One region of the Peribacillus muralis genome, then DNA from elsewhere that is predicted to be linked to it. Evidence: riboswitches for the same ligand, from Rfam matches in the RefSeq annotation. Region 1 holds a riboswitch; each other region holds the start of a gene.
What was found. A riboswitch is a leader RNA that binds a small molecule or an ion and turns the genes downstream of it on or off. The one in region 1 is predicted to bind cobalamin.
Positions count from the first base shown of each region.

Region 2: it holds a riboswitch for cobalamin, as region 1 does, so the genes downstream of both, ABE28_RS01780 (hypothetical protein) here and ABE28_RS05220 (ribonucleoside-diphosphate reductase subunit alpha) in region 1, are expected to answer to the same signal.
Region 3: it holds a riboswitch for cobalamin, as region 1 does, so the genes downstream of both, ABE28_RS04450 (acyl-CoA dehydrogenase family protein) here and ABE28_RS05220 (ribonucleoside-diphosphate reductase subunit alpha) in region 1, are expected to answer to the same signal.
Region 4: it holds a riboswitch for cobalamin, as region 1 does, so the genes downstream of both, mmgD (citrate synthase) here and ABE28_RS05220 (ribonucleoside-diphosphate reductase subunit alpha) in region 1, are expected to answer to the same signal.

Region 1 covers NZ_CP017080.1:1,092,133-1,097,758, reverse strand. The annotation lists partial or broken gene ABE28_RS05230 (SulP family inorganic anion transporter) at 1-264, shown strand, start outside; gene ABE28_RS24860 (hypothetical protein) at 351-497, shown strand; gene ABE28_RS05225 (manganese-dependent inorganic pyrophosphatase) at 589-1,518, opposite strand; cobalamin riboswitch at 1,812-1,991, shown strand; gene ABE28_RS05220 (ribonucleoside-diphosphate reductase subunit alpha) at 2,130-4,427, shown strand; gene ABE28_RS05215 (ribonucleotide-diphosphate reductase subunit beta) at 4,473-5,525, shown strand; gene ABE28_RS05210 (flavodoxin domain-containing protein) at 5,515-5,626, shown strand, end outside.
Region 2 covers NZ_CP017080.1:362,347-367,972, forward strand. The annotation lists gene ABE28_RS01775 (ABC transporter substrate-binding protein) at 1-907, opposite strand, end outside; gene ABE28_RS01780 (hypothetical protein) at 923-1,417, opposite strand; cobalamin riboswitch at 1,619-1,836, opposite strand; gene ABE28_RS01785 (AAA family ATPase) at 2,024-2,980, shown strand; gene ABE28_RS01790 (DUF58 domain-containing protein) at 2,980-4,176, shown strand; gene ABE28_RS01795 (DUF4129 domain-containing transglutaminase family protein) at 4,173-5,626, shown strand, end outside.
Region 3 covers NZ_CP017080.1:920,190-925,815, reverse strand. The annotation lists gene ABE28_RS04460 (CoA-acylating methylmalonate-semialdehyde dehydrogenase) at 1-1,248, opposite strand, end outside; gene ABE28_RS04455 (NAD(P)-dependent oxidoreductase) at 1,266-2,153, opposite strand; gene ABE28_RS04450 (acyl-CoA dehydrogenase family protein) at 2,169-3,881, opposite strand; cobalamin riboswitch at 4,166-4,364, opposite strand; gene ABE28_RS04445 (histidine--tRNA ligase) at 4,482-5,626, opposite strand, start outside.
Region 4 covers NZ_CP017080.1:164,438-170,063, reverse strand. The annotation lists gene prpD (2-methylcitrate dehydratase) at 1-384, opposite strand, end outside; gene mmgD (citrate synthase) at 475-1,602, opposite strand; cobalamin riboswitch at 1,822-2,014, opposite strand; gene ABE28_RS00940 (ABC transporter ATP-binding protein) at 2,232-3,977, shown strand; gene ABE28_RS00935 (response regulator transcription factor) at 4,005-4,679, shown strand; gene ABE28_RS00930 (sensor histidine kinase) at 4,676-5,626, shown strand, end outside.

The DNA.
Region 1 (5,626 bases):
AAAATGATTTATGAAATCCGAGGACAAATCTTTTTCGCTTCGGTGCAAGACTTTGTTTCCAAATTCGATGTTAATGATGAAGCAGAGACGATCATCATTGATTTTTCCCGCTCAAAAATATGGGATACATCTGCAGTCGAAGCTGTCGATAAGGTTGTCCTTAAATACCATCATCAAGGCATAGCCGTCCATGTACAGGGCCTCGATCTGGAAAGCTCCTTATTGCTTGATAAGCTTGCCACTTCTAAAAGTAAAATATCCTGAAGAAGGTTATTTCCGCTGAATAGAAATCTTCCAAACCGACAGAATAACTAACAGGAAATATGTCGATATGGAAGGGAGCGAAAAACATGACATCCGAGCAGGATTATACGGCCGCCAACCTTTCTCCAAATTTATTGGATGAATTGAAAAGCTTCGAAAGCAAACTTGGCGAGGAAGCGAATAAAGAACTGATTGTCATCGCCTATGAAAAAGAGAAGGATGCCTTAAATTGAACAAAAAGACGCAAACATTATCATCCGTAATGTTTGCGTCTTTTTTTGCGTTTGGGAAAAGGGTGCAAAAAACACCCTTTTTTTCACTTACTTATTTACTGAATATATCCGTTAATACCGGCACGATTTGTTTTTTGCGCGAGACAACGCCCTCCAGGACGGCGATGTTATTATTTAAAGAAACGTTATAAGCTTTTTCGACGGCATTCGCTGCTCGTCCAAGAGCCAGGGCTACGGAATCATTTGTCAAGATATCCGTAACGACGAAAAGGAATAAATCCAGTTCCTTCACTCCAATGACCGCTTCAATTGCCGATTCCAACTCAGCTTGCTTGGCAAGGACTTCATTCGGATCTACTGCATTTACCTGGGCTATCTCCACTTTTGCCATTCCCATGCTGAATTCTTTTGCATCCAGAGTGATTAGCTGGGCAATCGTCTTGTCGCTTAAGTCAGCTCCTGCCTTCAGCATTTCCAATCCATAAGTTTCAGCGTTGACTCCTGCAATAGCTGCCAGCTCCATTGCCGCTGCCACGTCCTGCTCAGTACAGGTCGGGGACTTGAACAATAAAGAATCGGAAATGATGGCAGACAGCAACAGACCTGCGATTGCTTTAGGGACTTCTATTCCGTTTTCTTTATAGATTTTATTTAAAATGGTTGCCGTACAACCAACCGGTTCTGCACGGTAATATAGAGGGTCGCTTGTTTCAAAGTTAGCGATGCGGTGATGATCGATAACCTCCAGCACGCGGACTTGATCAATATCCTCAGCACTTTGCTGGCGTTCATTGTGATCCACAAGGATCACGGCGTCCGCCTCCCCTGCCACTTTTTCGACAAGACGAGGAGCTTCGAAGCTGAATTGGTCCAGTGCATATTGGGTTTCTCCATTCACTTCACCCAGACGAACTGGTTCAGCATTGATTCCTAGCTGTTTTTTCAGATCTGCATAAGCGATTGCTGAACAAATCGTGTCTGTATCCGGGTTTTTATGTCCAAAAACTAATACTTTTTCCAAGATCTAATCCCCTTTTTCATAAATATTTTTCCGTGAATCCCCTTATCGCATCAAGGGGAAGCCACCTTTACTCTACAATTTATTTTAACATAAAACCCGTTAATTTCAGTGCTTGAATTGCCACTTCCCCAAGAAAATCTTTCATTCCTCTTTCCTGAACCTTCATTTTGTCAATAGATAAGGGTTCGTTTTTCTTAAATATATTAGTTGAATTATCACCGCAGATGGCTTACGATAATATAAGCAGAAATACTAGATATTGATTACTAAAACAATACTGATAACTATATATAGAATTTTTTATAATCCAAGGTGCCAGTGATGGCTGAAAAGGGAATCCGGTGTAATCCCGGAACTGTCCCCGCAACTGTGAATGTGACGAAACGAGGAACCACTGTATAGCTCTCTATACGGGAAGGTCTCGAAGTAGGGTGATCATGAGTCAGGAGACCTGCCTTGAATTTTTCACGTTTCTTATTCTTCGGGGATTGAGATGATGAAACGATAGTATAAGGGCTATTTCATTCATGGCTCTTTTATGCTGTCGTTTGATCCGCTCAACTCGTTGGGCGGTTTTTTTTATTACCTGATGTTTACAAGGAGGATTATTAATGACTCAAACATATAACTCTACCATAAGCGAAAATGATACTGAAACGAATTCCCTTCAGCTGGAGATGCTATCGAAGGAATTTGAAGACCGTCTCGATATGGAGAAATTCAAAAAGCGTTTTACGAAATGGCTTGATCGCAAAAGTGATTCAACCGATGAACAGGCTTCAAAAAAACTGATTCAGCTTGCTCTTGAGAGCGTGGATATCGATGCCCCGGATTGGACGTTCGTCGCAGCTACAGAGCTATTGAATACGATGTATAGGGATGCACAGGCCAATCGAGGGTATGAAGGCATGAGTTATGGTCCATTTTATGACCTTATACAGGAACTTTCACAACTGCAAGATGGACAACGCTATCCAATTTATAAATCAGAGCTGCTTTCTTCTTATACTAAAGCAGAAATCGAAGAATTGGGTTCAGTGATCGACCCTGAAAAAGATAAACTATTTTCCTACATAGGCATCTACTTACTAAACGATCGCTACCTGGCTCGACCTAAAAAAGACAAAGTATACGAACTGCCCCAAGAACGCTTCATGATCATCGCGATGGAAATCATGCGTTTGGAAAAAACGGAACATCGCCTGCAACTTATAAAAGAAGCTTATTGGGCCATGTCCAATCTTTATATGACCGTTGCCACCCCAACACTTTCGAACGCTGGTAAAGCGCATGGACAATTGAGCTCATGCTTCATCGACGCCATTGAAGATTCAATCGACGGCATCTATCTAGCTAACTACGATGCCGCCAAGGTTTCCAAATTCGGCGGTGGTGTGGGCCTTTATGTCGGGAAGATTCGCTCGCTTGGTTCCGATATCCGCGGCTTCTCCGGCAATAGTTCAGGTACGACTCCCTGGATCCGGCTATTCAACCAGACTGCCGTCAGTGTCGATCAATTAGGTCAGCGTAAAGGGGCGATAGCGATATACTTGGATGCCTGGCATAAGGATATCATGAGCTTCCTTGATTTAAAAACACAGAACGGGGATGACAGATTAAAGGCACATGATATTTTTACGGGTGTATGCATTCCCGACTTGTTCATGGAGGCTGTCCGCGACAGAAAAGAATGGTACCTTTTTGACCCGCATACCGTCAAGCAGACCCTTGGATTCTCACTTGAAGATCTATATGACGAGAAAAAAGGCGAAGGAAGCTTCAGGAATCATTATGCACTTGCCGTCGAAGCCGCTCAAAATGGTATGCTGCCAAGCTATGGCTTTGAAAAGATCAATGCGATGGACATCATGAAAAGCATCATGATTTCTCAATTAGAAGAAGGCGTTCCATATATGTTCTACCGTGATGAAGTAAACCGGAAGAATCCGAATAAGCATAAAGGGATGATTTATTGCTCCAACCTCTGCACCGAGATCGCTCAAAACCTTAGTCCTTCGACAATCACGGATGAATACGAAACAGAAGATGGGGATGTCGTCGTCGTTCGTAAAAGCGGTGATTTCGTTGTCTGCAACCTATCATCGATTAACTTGCCCCGTGCAGTCGGCAGCGATGTTTTGGAAAGATTGATCCCCATTCAAATCAGGATGCTCGATAATGTCATTGATGTGAATAATCTGCCGGTCAAGCAGGCATCGATTTCGAACAAACGGTATCGGGCAATCGGCTTAGGGACTTTTGGATGGCACCATTTACTTGCCACAGAAAATATTTATTGGGAATCCGATGAGGCCGTTCACTATGCAGATTCTTTGTACGAAAAAATCGCTTACTTGACGATCAAGGCATCAAACGAATTGGCGAAGGAAAAAGGATCATACCCTTATTTTGAAGGTTCGGACTGGCATACAGGGGATTACTTCGAGCTCCGTGACTATACCGATCAAAAATGGCTTGATTTAAAAGAGAACGTGCAGCAGCATGGGACTCGTAATGGATACTTAATGGCCATTGCACCTAATTCATCTACTGCCAAGATCGGCAATTCCACTGATGGAATCGATCCTTTGTATGAAATTGAATTTTATGAAGAAAAGAAAAACTTCAAATTCAAGGTGACTGCACCTGGCTTGACGCCCAATACGTATGAATATTATAAAAAGACGCGCTTTAATTTGGACCAGCTGGAAAGCATCAAACAGAACGCAGCCCGCCAAAGGCATATTGACCAAGCGATCAGCTTTAATTTATATGTTCACAATACGATCAAAGCGAAGGTTCTATTGGATATCCATTTAACGGCTTGGGAAAGCGGTTTGAAATCAACATATTACGTTCGTTCCACTTCTTCCGAATATGACAATGCTTGCGAAAGCTGTTCAAGTTAACGTTCGCTCATAACCAGTAATTTATTTTTAAAGGAGTTTTCACGAATGACCAATCATATAAAAAAAATCAGGATGCTCGAACCCACGCATCCAACTAAAGCGACCGGTGTTTTCAAAGGAGAAGCTTCAGGCTTTCTCCTTTGGAACGATATTCAGTATGAAAAATTCTATGATACCTATACTCAGCTCATCAATAATTTTTGGAAGCCTTCGAGCGTAAACATGATTCAGGATAAAAAACAGTGGGGAGAAATGGATGAAGATATCCAGGATGCCTTTCTTGATATCCTGACAATGATTGCTGGGATGGACAGCCTGCAAACACCTACCTTAGTGGAAATTCTGCGCTACATCAAGGACCCGGCAGCAAAGGCAATCCTTGCCAATATGGCCCAACAGGAATCGATCCATAATGAATCTTATTCGTATATCCTTGCTTCCTTGATACCGGTAGGCAAGCAAAAACAGCTTTTCGACCGTATTAAAGAGCATCCGGAAGTGATAAAGCGTAATCAGCCAATTGTGGATGCCTATCAAACATTCGTGGACGATCCAAGCCCCCAGCATCTTTTCGAGGCACTGATCCATTCAACAAACCTAGAGGGAATTTATTTCTACTTGGCCTTCGCATTCTATTATAATTTAGGCAGGCAGAATATTATGACCGGTTCGGCTACGATGATTTCGTACATCCATCGTGATGAAATGGTCCATTTCGATTTCATTGGAATGCTCATTCAAATTCTGATGTATGAATATCCTGAATTGAATAATGAAGAAAACAAGAAATTCATTTATACAACGATCGAAAAAGCCGTCGAACTTGAAAAGGAATGGTCGGAATATATGCTTGAGGACATCCAAACGAAAGCTGACCTCGACTTGGAAGAATTCAATGAGTACATCGAATATATCGCCAACAAACGGCTGCGCATGCTAGGACTTGAAAATCTGTACAAAGAGTATGACGAAAACCCGATGCCATGGATCAAAACCTTCGATGATGAATCGATCGGACTGACCAAAACAGATTTCTTCGAACAAAAATCAAGAACATACAGTCAAGTAAATGCCAGCAATGGGTTCGATGAGTTATAGGATTGCCATCGTTTATCACTCTGCAGGCGGCAATACAAAAGCGCTCGCCGAAGCCATTGCTTCTCAATTACCCGAAGCTGAAATATATCGCATGAGTGAAT
Region 2 (5,626 bases), 730 kb from region 1:
CTACTGCTTCACCGATCCTTGGTCCGGGACGGGACATGACACTTTCATCAAGCAGATGGACATCATCGTTTTTCACGGCATCGATATCTTCCCAACCTTTACGTGACTTAATTTCACCGACGGCATCTTTAACATAGGTGGCAGTCGTAAGGATCGTTTCAGGGTTGCGCTTGACGACTTCTTCACCAGATATTTTTACCCAGCCCTTTTGGTCGTCAAAGACATTTTTAATGCCAGCGGTTTTCAGGATTTCTTGTTGGAAGGTTTCATCACCTGTTGTATAGATTTCTGGGGCAGGACTGATTTCAAAGTATGTTTGCTCTTGTTCATCCAGCGTTCCCACTTTTTCTTCGACACTTGCAATTTGGGATTTGATATCCTTCACCAATGCATCGCCTTTTTTACTAACTCCCATCACTTTGGCAATTTGTTCGATATCGCCGTATACGTCCTCGAAGTTGGCAGCCGATTTAATGATGAATATAGGAATGCCAGCATCTTCGAGTGGTTTCAGCGTCTCTTCATCGCCAACGGTATAAGCGATGATGGCATCAGGCTTCAGGGCAATGATCTTTTCTGCATTGATATTGACTGAATCGGAAACATGTTCTATTTTTTTGGCTTCCTCGGGATAATTATCGAAGTCCGTCACGCCAACCACTTTCTTCCCTTGTCCTAGGGCGAATAGAATTTCCGTATTGCTTGGCTGTAGTGAAACGACTTTCTCTGGTGCTTTATCGAATGTTATTTTCTTTCCAGTATCATCCGTAACTGTATAGGTCTGAGTCTCTTTCGCTTTGTCCGAATTTTTATCATCTTTTGCAGATTGATCCGTTACGCCACATCCTGTAAGGAAAAGGGCAAGCATAAGCACGGAAATCCAGCTGAATCTTTTAGTGAATTTCATTATTCATTCCTCCGTCTATTTTTTCATTGGTTTAGTAGGATAAGATTTGCTAACAAAAGGTATTTCTTCAATGCCTTGTCGCTTGTTGATATAGACTGCCATTACGAATAAAACGTTTGCAAGCAAGTGGGTGTAATCGAAAAGGATTCCTGGAACTTCCCTTTCCAGACTGACTTTGTGCAAAGCGCGAACGGACTTTTTGGCTTCGCTGCGACAGGCATGCAGGGCACAGGCCGCTGTTGACCCTTGGGGTAGCACAAATGTCTCGATCTGTTCTTTAACTTCTGCGACATACCGGTCATAAATCGAACTTAAATGATCCAAATCATCTTCGGTGATGGCTAGTTTTCCACGGACTGAACCATTTAGATGGTAGGCCATGGGCAGCAGATCCATTAAATCCCGGTAAACGTCAGGAGCATCCTTCATCAGCGATGCGGCCAAGCCGATTTGCGTCGTCAATGAGTCTGTTCGTATCTCAAAATCGACTGTGGAGGCGGATTCGCGCATGTATGGATAGCATAAAAAACGAAGATCTTTCTTTGCCAAAACTTTTCCTCCTTTACGTGGTTTGGTGAATGAGCTCCCGTATCGCTTTTCGCATCAAAACAAAAAGCCGACCAAGAGTTTTGGTCGGCATCGAGCATCCATGTATTCCCAGTAGAAAAAAAGATGGAAGACTGCCGTACAATCTCCTATCTTCCGAAGAGCATGATACGATAAAAAAAGGCAGGTCTCCTGGCTTGTGCGTCATTTTACTCTAAGAACCTTCCCATTTGAATCATTGAATGGCACTTAAAGTACGATCCATCATCAAATAGTGGTATGCATCTTATTTCATTAGCACTTACAGTTGCGGAAACAGCTTCGGATTAGAACCGAATTCCCTTTTAAGCTGACAAGGCAGCACCCTTTTCTGCAAGGTTCATATTCACTTAGGAATAGTTTACCATACCTTTTTCCTTAAGCTGCATTAATATTTTTGGAGAATTTCGTTTATGGTTTCCCGAATATCTAGTAAACTTACAATGTAAGGATTAATTGGTTGTTACTGTAAAGGTAAGCGGGATATAGATTGGAAATGAAATAAGTAATAGATTTCCCAGGAGGTAGAGAATGATCTTTAAGCAGGCAAATCAAAAACTTGAGAAGGTTCTAGGGAATATTGAAAAAGTGATTATCGGTAAGCGGGATATTGCAGAACTGAGCATTGTGGCACTGCTTTCAGGTGGTCATGTTTTATTGGAGGATGTTCCGGGAGTAGGCAAGACGATCATGGTCCGGGCACTTGCAAAATCGATAGGGGCAAGCTTTAAACGTATACAATTCACACCTGACTTACTGCCGTCTGATGTAACGGGTGTTTCGATCTTCAACCCAAAGGAACAAGCTTTCATTTTTCGGCCAGGACCGATAATGGGCCATATCATTTTAGCGGATGAAATTAACCGGACCTCGCCAAAAACGCAGTCTGCCTTGCTTGAAGCGATGGAAGAGGCAAGCGTGACGATCGATGGCGTCACAAGAGGATTGGAGAAGCCCTTTTTTGTCATGGCGACGCAGAATCCCATTGAGTATGAGGGAACATATCCGCTTCCGGAGGCACAATTGGATCGATTCCTGCTAAAAATGAAAATGGGCTATCCGAGTGCTGCGGAAGAAATTGAGGTCCTGCAAAGGGCTCAATACATGGCTCCGCTTGAAGAGTTGGAATCGGTCATCACTTTGGACGAATTGAGAGCTTTGCAGGCAGAGGCTAGAACGGTGATAGTGGATGACACGATAAAAGGCTATATTGTTGAACTCTCCAATCGAACGAGAAGCCATCTATCGGTCTATCTAGGCGTAAGCCCGCGTGGATCGATTGCCTTGATGAAGGCAGCCCAAGCGTATGCACTGGTCCAAGGGAGGGACTATGTTCTGCCTGACGATGTTCAATATTTAGCTCCGTACGTGTTTTCACACCGCCTGATTTTAAAACCTGAAGCGAATTATGATGGCTTCGATGCGGAAATGGTAATCCATGAAATTCTCGCGAAAACTCATATACCTGTGAAGCGGGCTCTGACATAATGCGACGCTTTTTTAATCTTCTAAAGAAAAACATGAATGCGTTCGGGCTGGTATTCCTTATGGCCATTTCTTTTTGCTTTGCGATGTTTCAAGGCGGTTTTGTCAGTTGGTTCATATTTTATTCATTTTTGCCGTTCGCTGCGTACGCCGCGATTTTGCTTTTTTATCCCCTACATGCCATTACGGTTGAAAGAAAGGCCAGCAAAAGGGAATGTCAGGCAGGTGAATCCGTTGAAATCGTCCTGACGTTCACCCGGAAAAATCGGCTGCCTCTCTTATTTATGGTGATAGAGGAGGAAATGCCAGACGAATTGGAAGATAGGGGAATTCATAGGAGGTTACTGACCTTCCCTGGATTCAAGCGTACCATCAGTATGTCGTATGTTTTGGAAAGCCTGCCGCGTGGTGACCATAGTTTTCAATCGATTCGCTTTTGGATAGGCGATTTCTTTGGGATGATTGAAAAGGAAGCGATATTCGATTCTCCATTGAATATTACTGTTTTCCCCCCATATCATGAGCTTGATTCCTTATATCTTGATCGATTGTTCAATCAGGGACAAGCAGGGTCGACAAAGAAAATACAGCGGGAACATTCAGTGGTATCTGGAGTAAGGGAATATCAGCCAGGTGATCAGCTGTCATGGATTAACTGGAAGGCGACGGCTAGAACGAGTGAAATCATGACGAAGGAATTCGAAGTGCAGAAGAATCAGGATGTATGGATCATCCATGATGATCAGCCATCGATTTTATTTGAGGAGACCATTGAAGTGGTCGCTTCCTTTGTGCACAGCATGTTAAAAAAAGGCATGAGGGTTGGGTATGCGAGTACGGGTTCGAGTCTAATCCTGCCTGCAGGGGGAGGCAGGCACCAGAGGCGGAAGATTTTTACACGTCTTGCTAAAGAAGGACCGGGTGCAACGAATGAATTGGCCGAGAAAGGTAGGAAGGGGGATTTGCCGGCAAACGCTGCCGTTATTTTCATCGTTTCCGAAATAACCCGGGAAAAGGTGGATATATTGAATGCTTTCCGCACTAATCAAGGGTTAACGATGTTATCCATGAAGAATCCGGCAATTCTATCCGATGAGGGAAAACAGGCAATGACTGCAGCTATAACAAAAGGAATCAAGGTAAGTTTCATTGAACATGAGCAGCTGCTGTTCGACAGAACGGAGGCGATGGCAAAATGACCGTCACTCCAAACAAGCTGGAAAGGTTCATGCATGTCATCCTGTATATTTTTGGCCTGATCTTGATCACTGAGTGGCTAAGACCTGTCGATAAACTCACGGATACAGGTAATGTTTTCATTTTTGTGCTGTTTTTAATCTTTTCCCTGCTGCTGCACTATTTTCGGATTCATTGGTCAATCCGCCTTATTCTCAATTCCGCTTATATCCTGCTTTCATTACAGCTCCTTTATTCAGAAATTGCATTACCATGGATGAAAGGACTTCTAGTGGATGTTACGGCTAATGCTGGGTATGTATACAATGGAAATTGGGAGCTTATCACCAACCCATTTCGAACGTTGCTATTTTTTGTGCTTCTTTGGCTTGTTACGTATTTGATCCATTACTGGGTTATGGTGAGGCAAAGCATTTTTTTCTTTTTTATTTTAACGGTGATTTTTGTATCTGTACTTGATACATTCACTCCCTACGCGGGGGACATGGCAATGATAAGAATCATCATCATTGGATTTTTAATGCTCGGTCTGCAGTCCCTGCTTCGTCTGATGATACAGGAGCAACTTGCATGTACGGCGACGTCCATCAAAAAGTGGGGCATGGTGCTGATTGGCGTGATTTTGTTAAGTGTCCTCGCTGGCTTCGGTGGCCCCAAGCTTTCTCCCCAATGGCCCGACCCAGTTCCTTATATCACTTCTTATTCAAATAAAGCGTTGAAGGAAGGCGATGGTTCCAAGGACAAAAGCGTCGGTTACGATGAAGATGATTCTAGTCTTGGCGGTTCGATAGAGCCTGATAGCTCCGTCGTTTTTTATAACAATGCAACTGAGGGGCATTATTGGAAAGTGGAAAACAAAGATGTTTATACAGGGAAGGGTTGGGTTTCCATTGAGGAACCGGACGTTGCCTCCTTTTCCATTGGTCAGGATATAGGCCCACTGGATATTTATGAAGTTCCTGAAGTGATGAAAACGAAGGAAATGACAGCGAAAGTATCCATGGAAGAAATGTATCCACATATCCTGCATCCTCAATCCGGGTATTTAAAGAAAATTGAGGGTAACAGCAATGCCGAAATGAATTTTATATATTATCTAGGTATGGACAAAATCATTACCGAGTGGCAAAATGGCGAACCTCAATTAATGAAACAATATGAGTTGACCTATGATATGCCTAGTTTCGACATAGCAGAGCTAAGAAACGTCACGGAACCCGATGAATCAATGGATTTGGTAATGGAAAAAAACACGCAGCTTCCAGAGGGATTGCCTAACCGGGTCTATGAATTGGCATCACGGCTTACGAGAGATGAAACGAATTGGTACGATAAGGCAAAGGTCATCGAGAATTATTTCGATCGACCTGAATTCATTTATTCAAAAGATGATATTCCCTATCCAGACACCAGTCAGGATTATGTCGATCAATTTTTATTCGAGTCAAAGAT
Region 3 (5,626 bases), 170 kb from region 1:
GATGACAGCGCCGTTGGCAAATCTCGACTGATTGGTGAGCTTGATTCCTTCATCAAGGTCTTTGACGCGTACAACACTCAATACTGGAGCGAAAATTTCGTCCTGCCATATTTTCATGTCAGGTTTCACATGGTCGAAAATGGTAGCTCCGACATAGTACCCTTCCTCCACTCCCGGATTTCTCCCGTCGACTAGTAACGCAGCCCCTTCTTTGACCCCGCTATCAATATAATCAAGCACACGGTTTTTGTGGACTTCACGGATCAGCGGACCAACAAAGTTATCTTCCGATCTCCCTTCTCCCGTTTTCAGTTTACGAGTTTCACTAACGAGCAAATCCATGAATTCATCAGCGATTTCATCGGCAACGGCTACAACGGAGCATGCCATGCAGCGCTCTCCGCTGCTGCCGAAAGCCGCTCCGATAATGCCTTGAACCGATTTTTCAAGATGGCAATCCGCTAGGACAACAGCGTGATTTTTGGCACCAGCTAGCGCTTGAACACGTTTTCCGCTAGCTGTACCCGTTTGATATACATGCTTTGCCACAGGCTCGGAACCTACGAATGAAATCGCTTTGATGTCGTCGCTTTCCAGTAAACCATTCACGACATCTTTTGCACCATGTACAAGGTTGAGGACACCCTTCGGAAAACCGGATTCATAGAATAGCTCCACGAGCTTCTCGGCAAGGATCGGTGTTCTTTCCGAAGCTTTGAGGACAAACGTGTTTCCGCAGGCAATCGCGAGCGGAAACATCCAAAGCGGTACCATCATCGGGAAGTTAAAAGGCGTAATGCCCGCAACCACTCCCAATGGATAGCGCCAGATCGATCCATCTATTCCGTCAGCAATGCCAGGCAAGGCTTCACCCATCATGAGAGTGGGAGCCGCAGTCGCAATCTCCACAACCTCGATTCCTCGCTGTACTTCTCCGCGGGCATCTTTTAACGTTTTCCCGTTTTCCATCGTTATGATTTCAGCCAATTGTTCTTTCTGCTCTTGAAGCAGAAGTAGGTATTTATATAGAAGTCTTGCCCTGCTCGGCACAGGTACCAATGACCAAGCTTGATACGAATTGTGAGCGGCCTGTACAGCTTGATCGACATCCAATTTCAACGACAGAGGTACATAGGCAATTATTTTTCCGGTTGCAGGATTAATTACTTCTTCGACCTCGGTACCATTGGAATCGACCCATTCTCCGTTGATATGGTTCTTCATTCTTTTTATATTTGTTGTAATCATTACTCCCCCACCTCTCCTTATATCCGGTTTGTCGAATGCTCACTAATTTTTTTGTAAAGGATGGACATGTCCTTTTCTCCATATCCATCCTTTATCGCTTCTTCATACAGGTCAAAAAGGATTTTGCTTAGCGGCAGCTCCACACCATTCTTTTCAGCAAGCCCAAGTGCGAAACGAAGATCTTTTCGTAGCAGCTCTAAAGAAAATCCAGGTTCATAGTTATCATTTGCGATAAAGCTCTTATAGTTCCGCTCGTAGATTCGACTCTGACCATAGCTTACGTTCAGCATCTCGAACAATCTTTCAAGATCAAGATTGCTATTCTTTGCAAGGTGAAGAGCCTCACTCACTCCTGCCGTATAAAATCCGATCAAGAGATTGTTGATCAGCTTTGTATTCGTTCCGCTGTCGATTCGATCATTCACATGAAAGATATTCTCGCCCATTGCATTAAATAAAGGAAGTGCTTTATCGAAGACAGGCTTTGCACCGCCTACCATGAAAGTGAGCGTCCGGTTTACCGCCCCTATCACACCGCCACTGACTGGTGCCGCGAGGAAATCGACATCCTTCTTCTTCGCAGCCACTTCGATGCGGACATTCAGGTCAGGGGCTACGGTACTCGTATCGATCAGCATAACACCGGATTCAACGAGATAAACGAGTCCTTTTTCTCCCAGGAAAACTTCTTCCACTGCGTTAGCTGATGGAAGGCTTGTAAGAATCACATCACATTGTTTCACCATATTTTCAACCGATACGCCAATCGTTCCTCCTGATTGATGAAAGGACATTTCAGCCTCTTCATTCAAATCCATCCCATACACGGTATAATTAGAAAGAAGTAAACTTCGTGACATAGGTAGACCCATATTGCCCAACCCGATAAACCCAATCTTCTTCATAAGGCTTCACTCCGTTCACACATTATATTTTTCTTGCTCCGCCATTCTTTCTGCGATTTCCCGTTTTTGTATAAACAGATTCCTGAAGAGTGGAACAGCAAGGCTGCGAACTTCATCCAACAGCACTTTTCTGCCCGCTTCATCTGATTCCGTTCCCGCTAAAATCAATACTGCCATCCCTTCAACTCTGCGGTACGCTTCTTCACAGATAACGTTGGTCATATTCTCTTTCAGCCGTTCCTTTTCCATCCCGTTCTTTTGTATCGCTTTTTCCGTACGCCTGAACGCAGAATCCATCACATGAATTTCCTTCATCATGTCTGCAAGCAGACGGGAATATTCTTGTTCCTGTTGGATGTTGATTTTGGCATGTATCAGCGCTTTCAAAGATTTGTTGAGTAGTCTTTTAGACAAATGGATGTAGTGCTGATTTCTGGTTCCCTCCTCATCAAGGAGAGGGGCCAACCAGGTGTCGCCGTATTGAAGTCCTTTTTTCATCAATAGTTTGGCAATCGTCAGACGATTTATTTCATTCGTTCCTTCAAAAATCCGGCTAATTCGGGCATCACGATATAATCGCTCCACTTCATACTCTTGCATATAACCATAGCCGCCATGAATCTGTAAGGCCTCGTCTATTATTCGATCAAGTACTTCGGAGCAATTTACTTTATTGATAGCACATTCGGCTGCATAGTTTGCCAGTTTCACCAATTGCTCATCGAGAGGTTCTCCATTATCGAATACTTTATCCAAGCTATCAGCCGTTCTGTAGGCTGCACTTTCCGCCCCATATATCGCAATTGCCATATCTGCAATTTTTTCTTGTATCATGGAAAAACGAATGATTGGCCGATCAAATTGTTTTCGCTGTTTCGCATAGTTAACGGCAAGCTCCAATGCTTGCTTCGATGCTCCGATATTTGAGAAGGAAAGCTTCAATCGCGCCATGTTCAGAATATTCAATGCTACATGATGCCCTTGCCCGACTTTTCCGAGAACATTCCCTGCGGGTACACTGACATCTTCCAAGATTAAAGTGGCTGTCGAAGATCCTTTTATCCCCATCTTCTTCTCTTCGGGACCGATGGAAACCCCTTTGAACGTTCTATCCACGATGAATGCAGTCATGCCGTTACTTGTTTTGGCGAAGACAACATATACATCGGCCACCTGTGCGTTCGTGATCCACTGTTTTTCACCATTCAGCAGCCATGCTGTCCCCTGCTCGTTCAAGACCGCCGTCGTTTTAGCGTTAAGCGCGTCTGATCCTGCGTTATTTTCCGTTAAGGCATAAGCACCAATCCATTCTCCTGATGCAAGTTTTGGCAGGTATTTTTGCTTTTGCGCTTCTGTTCCGTAATAGACGTACGGGAGAGTTCCTACGCCTGCATGTATATTAAAGGAAACGCTGAAAGAACCGCCAAACCCCATCTTCTCGGCTACAAGCCCTGACAGCTTTTTATTCAGGGACAGCCCTCCATATGACTCTGGAACCTCCACACTGAGTAAGCCGAGCTCTCCGGCTTCCCGAAACAGTTTTTTCACCTTGCCGTTATCGTGCCGATCAATCGACTCAAGCAGGGGCTTCACTTCGTTTTTGACAAAGAGTTCTGTAGTCTTTGAGATAAGATGATCTTCCTCATTAAAATCTTCTGGTGTAAATACTGCAATGTCCGGACCATGAGAAAATAAAGATTCATTACATTGAAGTTCCGCTTCACCCATTTCTTTCCTCCTCACTTCAACTTCACGATAGGACTTAATCAAAGGCGATACCTGAATGATTCCCCGCATCATTGTAAGCCCTTTCAAAAAGAATCAAAGGCTTTTCATTTCCTGCACTTCTTTCCGCGTTCACCAGCTTCAGATAATCATGTCAAATAAAAAAACAACTTCAAGAAGAAGTTGTTAAGTTTGAATTGATACGTAAATAAACATGTTTTTCCACGACAAAACAAAAACATGCTGATCAATCGCTCGCACTTAACACCCCCTATCCTCGTAGGTATAGATGTGTGCTGAAGCAGGCAGGTCTCCTGGCTTATGATCATCGCTCTTTCGAACCTTCCCATCTTCATTTTCTGAAGACAGTGGTTTTTTCGAATCGCTCCCAAATACAGTTGCGGGACAGCGTCGGGCTCCAACCGACTTCCCTATTATGTAGATGAAAAAATACTATCAATCTACACCTGCTTCTACACGTATTTAATTTTCCAATCAAACATATCAAATAATTTGAAAATTTACAAATAATTTCATTTAATACCAAAAGCTTTCTTAGGATTTTCAGAATTGAAGCCCCTTCAATATAGGACTCGATATCCCTCAGTTTTCATTAAACGAAAAAGAATCCATTCTTTCTTCGCCAGAGAACATATCTTTGATTTTTATTTGATCATTTTTCACTTCGTCCTCCCCAACGATGATGACGTTACGGAATTTCTCTTTATTTGCTTTATCTAAAGCTTTGCCGAGCCTTTTCTTTCCTAATTCACACTCCACCTTATATCCTTTATTCCTTAGCTGTCTTGCTACCAATAATGCGTGCTTTTCGGTATTTATCGGGATCACATAAAAATCCACATCAGGGTTTTCCACGATTTTTCCCTTTAATGGGAGCAAGGCAGTATAAATTACATCCAGTCCCAATGAGATCCCGACTGTCGAATAACTCCCATTCGTTCCGATCAATCCACCAATGGCGTTGTCATATCTTCCGCCACTGCCAATACTTGACTTAATGCTTTCATCAGATAAAAAAATCTCATAAACCGTACCGGTATATATCTCCAACCCTCTTGCTAAAAATGGATTGAATGTACATCGATCATCGACACCAAGGAATTCCAAATAAGATTCCAGCTCTTTTAATTCTGCCAATCCCTGCTTAACTTGTTCATTTCGTTCAGCTAATGGCGCAAAGTAACCTAACCTTGTATTATCAGCATCGGTTAAAAACCGATTAATGTATTTGATGGTTGCAGGTTGCAGCCCTTGTTCTGCCAGCTCCGCCGAAACTGCCTCCAATCCAATCTTATCAAGTTTATCAAGTATCAATATCACTTTATTGATCTTTTCATCTGTCGTTCCAAAAAATTCAAGCATTCCAGTTAATAATTTTCGATTGTTATAGTGAATACTTACTTTTAAATCAAGCTTGCGAAATGCATCCAATGCCATCATCATTAATTCCGCTTCAGCAATTTGAGATTCAATTCCCACAATATCCACATCACATTGTGTAAATTCACGAAGCCTGCCCGTTTTTATCGGACCATCCCTGAAGACTTTACCTATCTCATATCTTTTAAAAGGCATCCTTATGCTTGGGTTCATTGCAACTACTTTTGCAAAGGGAATAGTGAGATCGTATCGCAGTGCCAAATCTCTTTCTCCCCTGTCCGTCAAGGTATACATTTCCTCTAAAATTTCCGCACCCCCGCCGTACTTGGAAGCTAGCAATCCCTTGT
Region 4 (5,626 bases), 930 kb from region 1:
CACCCGGCTTACGTAATCAGCTACTGCCAAAATCCCGCCCAAGTTATCAGAAGGATGTCCCCATTCCGCGGCCAGCCATGTATCGTTATAATCCAGCCAGCGAATCATGCAACCAATATTGAATGCACCTTTCACTGGGTCAAGTACATATGAAGTCCCTGGGACGCGGGTCCCATTTGGAACGATCGTGCCGGGAACGACCGGTCCTAATAATTTAGTGCATTCAGGATATTGAAGCGCTAAAATCCCGCAGCCGATCGTATCAAGAAGAACGTAACGAGCCGTTTCATATGCTTCATCGCTAATGATCTCTTTCTTCAATACATAATCCGCAATGTCTTCCAATAACACATCCGTTTGATTGATACCATTTGTTTTTAGCATTCTCATCTTCCCTTTCGCGGCAAATTTGTTTATTATAATGATGGACGTTGGTCAGAACGTCCATCTGGCGGGCTAGTAATCTACATTTCCTTAATTGGAAATGACATTCCGGTTATGACGCTCGCCTATATAATTCACACGAGGTCGGAAGATGCGGTTGTTGGCATGCTGCTCAATCACATGAGCACATAAACCCACCGTTCTCGCACTAAAGAAAATGGGTGTATAGATGGAAATCGGAAGGCCGAGCATATAGTAGACCGGCGCTGCATAGTAATCGAGATTAGGATAAAGCCCTTTTTCCCTTTCCATGATCACTTCCCCCGCTTCACACATTTTATAAAGACGGTCGTCCCCTTTGGCATCACAAAGCTGCTTTAATGCTTGCTTCATGATTAATGCCCTTGGATCCATTTTCTTCATATAAACGCGGTGGCCAAACCCCATGATCTTTTCTTTATTTGCCAATTTCCCTTCAAGCAACCGTTCGAATTTGTCGACGGTACCCGCCTCCAATAGCATGTACATGACCGCTTCATTCGCTCCTCCGTGCAAGCTGCCCTTTAGCGAAGCTACAGCTCCCGTCAAAGCCCCATATAAATCGGAAAGCGTCGAGGCGATCACTCTTGCCGTGAAAGTGGAATTAGGCATCTCGTGCTCGCTATACAATAATAGAGATTGATCAAAAATTTTCTCTTCCACTGCCGATGGCACCTTACCCGTGATCATGTAGTAAAAATTGGAACTATACGACAAATCCTTATTCGGAAGAACCACCTCTTGTTTGTTCAGTACGCGGTAGCTGTTTGCAACGATGGCGGGAACCTTGCCTAGTAATTTGTAAGCACGCTCTAGATTCACCGAAGCTGAACGATCATCAATGTTTGCATCGTATCCAGCCAAAGCAGAAATGCCTGTTCTTAGCGCATCCATCGGATGTGTTTTCTCCGGCAATAGCCTTAATATCTTCAGGATCTCCACTGGGATTTCATATTCATTCTTCAATGCCTTTTCAAGTCCTGCCTTTTCCTCTGCATCAGGAAGTCTGCCTTGAAGCAGCAGGTTGACAATCTCCAAATATCCCACCGTTTCAGATAAATCGATAAGATCATATCCTCGTATTACAATCTCGCTCTGAACTGTATCCAGGAAAGATAATTTCGTTTCAGCCGCTATAATTCCATCAAGCCCTGGAGAATAATTTACTTGTTCCTTCATCTTTCATTCCTCCTCTGAATAGATCACCCATTGAAAGCGCTATCAAAAATTGTCGAAATTACTTGTAATTCAGCGATTTTCCCATTAAACTGACATAAAAAAAACAACTTCCATAGGAAGCTGTTAATTTACGAAAAGTACTCAAATAAACATGAGAAATGATGGAACATTTCCATGCCAAAAAAGTCCGCAATTAACACCCCCTATCCTCGTAGGTACTTGATGCACATTAATTAGGCAGGTCTCCTGGCTTATGATCTTCGCTCTTCGAACCCTTCCCATTTCCATTGCGGAAACAGTGGTTTTTTTCGAATCGCTCCCAAATACAGTTGCGGGACAGCGTCGGAATCTAACCGACTTCCCTTTTAAGCAGATAAACAACATTATCTGCACCTATTAATTTCATTATTTAATTTTCTACTTAAATATAACAAAATGTTCCAAATATTACAATTGTCTTTTTTCCTGTTTCCACTAACGTTTGCAACGGCGTCTGTCTGTCCACATTAAAGGTAGCGATTTGGTCCTTTTACCTATAACAAGCAAGTTATTAAAAATAGTTCATATTCAATTCATAACTTCTTTGTATACTACCGTTTATAATGAAGTACAAGAAAGGATGTTAATCAATGAAACAGGAAAAAAAACAAAAAGGCTGGAGCCAGTTCATCCGATTGGTGCAACAAACGAAGCCTTCTAAAATAATGATCGGAATTGCATTACTGTTAAGCTTAAGCACAACAGGTGTGAGTTTATTGGTCCCATTATTCACAAAAAATCTTATCAATGATTTCTCCCTTAGTTCGCTAAATGCGGAAAGGGTCACACTTCTCGTGCTTGCCATCATCGTTCAGGCATTGGCCAGTGGATTTTCCATCTATTTATTGAACAAGATCGGCCAATCCGTAGTTGCCGGCATCCGCGATCAACTTTGGAAAAAGTTGCTCGTATTACCCGTGAATTACTTCGATGAACATCCATCGGGCGAAACGGTCAGTCGGATGACAAATGATACAACGGTAGTGAAAGGCTTGATTTCGGAACACCTATCCAACTTCGTTACCGGAATCATCTCCATCGTCGGCGCCATGATCGTGTTATTTTTGCTTGATTGGAAAATGTCGCTGTTAATGTTCATAGCCATCCCGCTCTCCGTTTTAATATTACTGCCACTTGGGAAGAAAATGCACCGCATATCGAAAGGGATGCAGGATGAGACAGCAAGCTTCACCGCAGTCCTCCAGCAGGTGCTTACGGAAATCCGGCTTGTTAAAGCATCCAATGCAGAAACGTTCGAATATGAAAACGGAAAAAAAGGAATCATCAAATTATTTCAATATGGTTTAAAGGAAGCAAAAATCCAAGCACTGATCGGTCCGCTGATGAGTCTCGTCATGATGGCCTTACTCGTACTGATTTTGGGGTATGGCGGGATGCGGGTATCATCAGGAGCCCTTTCAGCAGGTGCACTGGTTGCTTTCATCATGTACCTTTTCCAAATCATCATGCCGATGGCGCAATTGGCAGCTTTCTTTACGCAATTCCAAAAAGCGACCGGGGCCACGGAACGCATCATTTCCATTCTGGATTCTGAAGTGGAGGAAGATGCAACGCTCAAGGTTCAAAATTCCAGCCAATCCATCACGGTCGAACACCTGGAATATCGTTATAATGATGGTGAACAAGTGCTAAAAGATATCAACTTCACGGTTGAAGCGGGCAAGGTGACCGCGATTGTCGGACCAAGCGGCAGCGGGAAAACGACCCTTTTCTCCCTGTTTGAGCGATTCTATAAGCCCCAGCAGGGCTCCATATCCATAGGCGGGACATCGATAAATGATTTCACGCTCCTTTCATGGAGAAGTCAGATCGGCTACGTCTCACAGGAAAGTCCGATTGTATCCGGTACAATTAAAGATAATATTTGCTACGGAATAGACCGGGATGTAACAGATGAAGAATTGAATCGGGTTGCCAAAATGGCGTATGCAGATCAGTTCATTTCCGATCTTCCAAATGGCTATGATACGGAAGTTGGCGAAAGAGGGATGAAACTTTCCGGAGGGCAAAGGCAGCGGATCGCCATCGCCCGTGCTTTTTTAAGAAATCCTAAAATCTTGATGCTGGATGAAGCTACCTCCAGCCTGGACAGTAAATCGGAACATGTCGTTCAACAGGCATTGAATGATTTGATGAAAGGCAGGACAACGATCGTCATTGCCCACCGCCTATCGACCGTAATTGGTTCCGACCAAATCATCTTCCTCGAAAAGGGGGAAATTACAGGCAGCGGAACACATAAAGAGCTATATGAAACGCATGCATTATATCGTGAATTTGCAGAGCAGCAATTACACAAGCTTGAACTTGCTTAATTCATTCACCGAAAGGACGGAAATAGGATGACAAAGATATTGATCGTCGATGATGATGCGCATATCCGCGAACTGATTCTGCTCTTGCTAAGAAAAGAAGGATTCGATCTGTATGTCGCCCCGGACGGAATTCAAGCATTGAGTATGATGGAGAAGGTGAAAATCAACTTAGCCATCATCGATATCATGATGCCTAACATGGATGGATGGCAATTATGCAAGGAATTGCGGGAATTCAGTGATATCCCGGTTTTAATGCTGACGGCAAAGGGCGAAACATCACAGAAGGTAAAGGGTTTTGAACTCGGGGCGGATGACTACCTGGTTAAACCGTTTGAACCAATCGAATTGGTTCTTAGAATAAAGGCGTTGTTAAAACGCTATAAAATCACCAGTTCCCAAACATTGAATATCGGTGACTTACAGATGAACCGCAACACACATCAACTGTCATTCAAGGGTGTCGAATATACGATTCCACTAAAGGAATTTGAAGTATTGTTTAAATTGGGAAGCTATCCTGGAAAAACTTTTTCAAGGGAAGAACTCATTGAAGACATTTGGGGCTATGATTATGAAGGTGATGAGCGAACGGTCGATGTTCATATTAAAAGAGTCCGGGAACGGTTTCCTGAATCACAATTCCCCTTTCGGATCCGGACGATCTGGGGATTGGGCTACCGGTTGGAGCCAACACAATGAATGTCACCTTTTTCAAACGCATACTTGGCTTTTTGACATACACTTCCGTTTGTTTTTCAGCAGGTTTCTTTATCATTCAGCTATTGCCTGTAAGGATATCCGGTTATCTCCAGTATCTGGCGACAATCTTTACCAGCATCGCGATCATGATGCTCACAGGTTACCTGATCCATGCGTTCAACCATAATAAACGCGTTAACATCTACTTGGAAATCATTAATGCATTAAGGAAGATTGGCAATGGCGATTATAATGTCCAATTGGATTTAAACACAGGTAAGAAAAACGAAATGACGGAAATCATAAGCCATTTCAACCATATGGCGAAGCAACTGAAGCAAATGGAGGAAATGCGCCAGGAATTCATCTCCAACGTATCACATGAAATCCAATCGCCGCTCACTTCCATTGTAGGGTTCGCACAAGCGCTTCAATCGAATAAGCTGACAACGGAGGAAAGCAATCATTACCTCCATATCATTGAGACAGAGAGCAGGAGATTATCCAAATTGAGTGATAATCTTCTGAAGCTTACTTCCCTTGAATCCGAGCATCACCCATTTGAAAGGAAGAGCTGCCGGCTCGACCAGCAAATCCGCTCGATCATCTTGGCTTGTGAACCGAATTGGCTCGAAAAGGAACTCGAAATGGATATATCTTTGGAAAAGGTTTCGATCTTCGCAGACGAAGATTTAATGAGCCAGGTATGGACCAACTTGATCCATAATAGCATCAAGTTCACCCGGCAGTATGGCACCATCACGATCAGGCTCCAACAGATGGCTGATCAAGCATCGATCACGATATCCGATACCGGCATCGGCATATCAGAGCAAGACCAGTTCCACATTTTCGAGCGATTCTACAAAGCCGACCTGGCAAGGGAACGCACAAAAAGCGGCAGTGGCCTAGGGCTATCAATCGTAAAAAAGATCATTGATATGCAC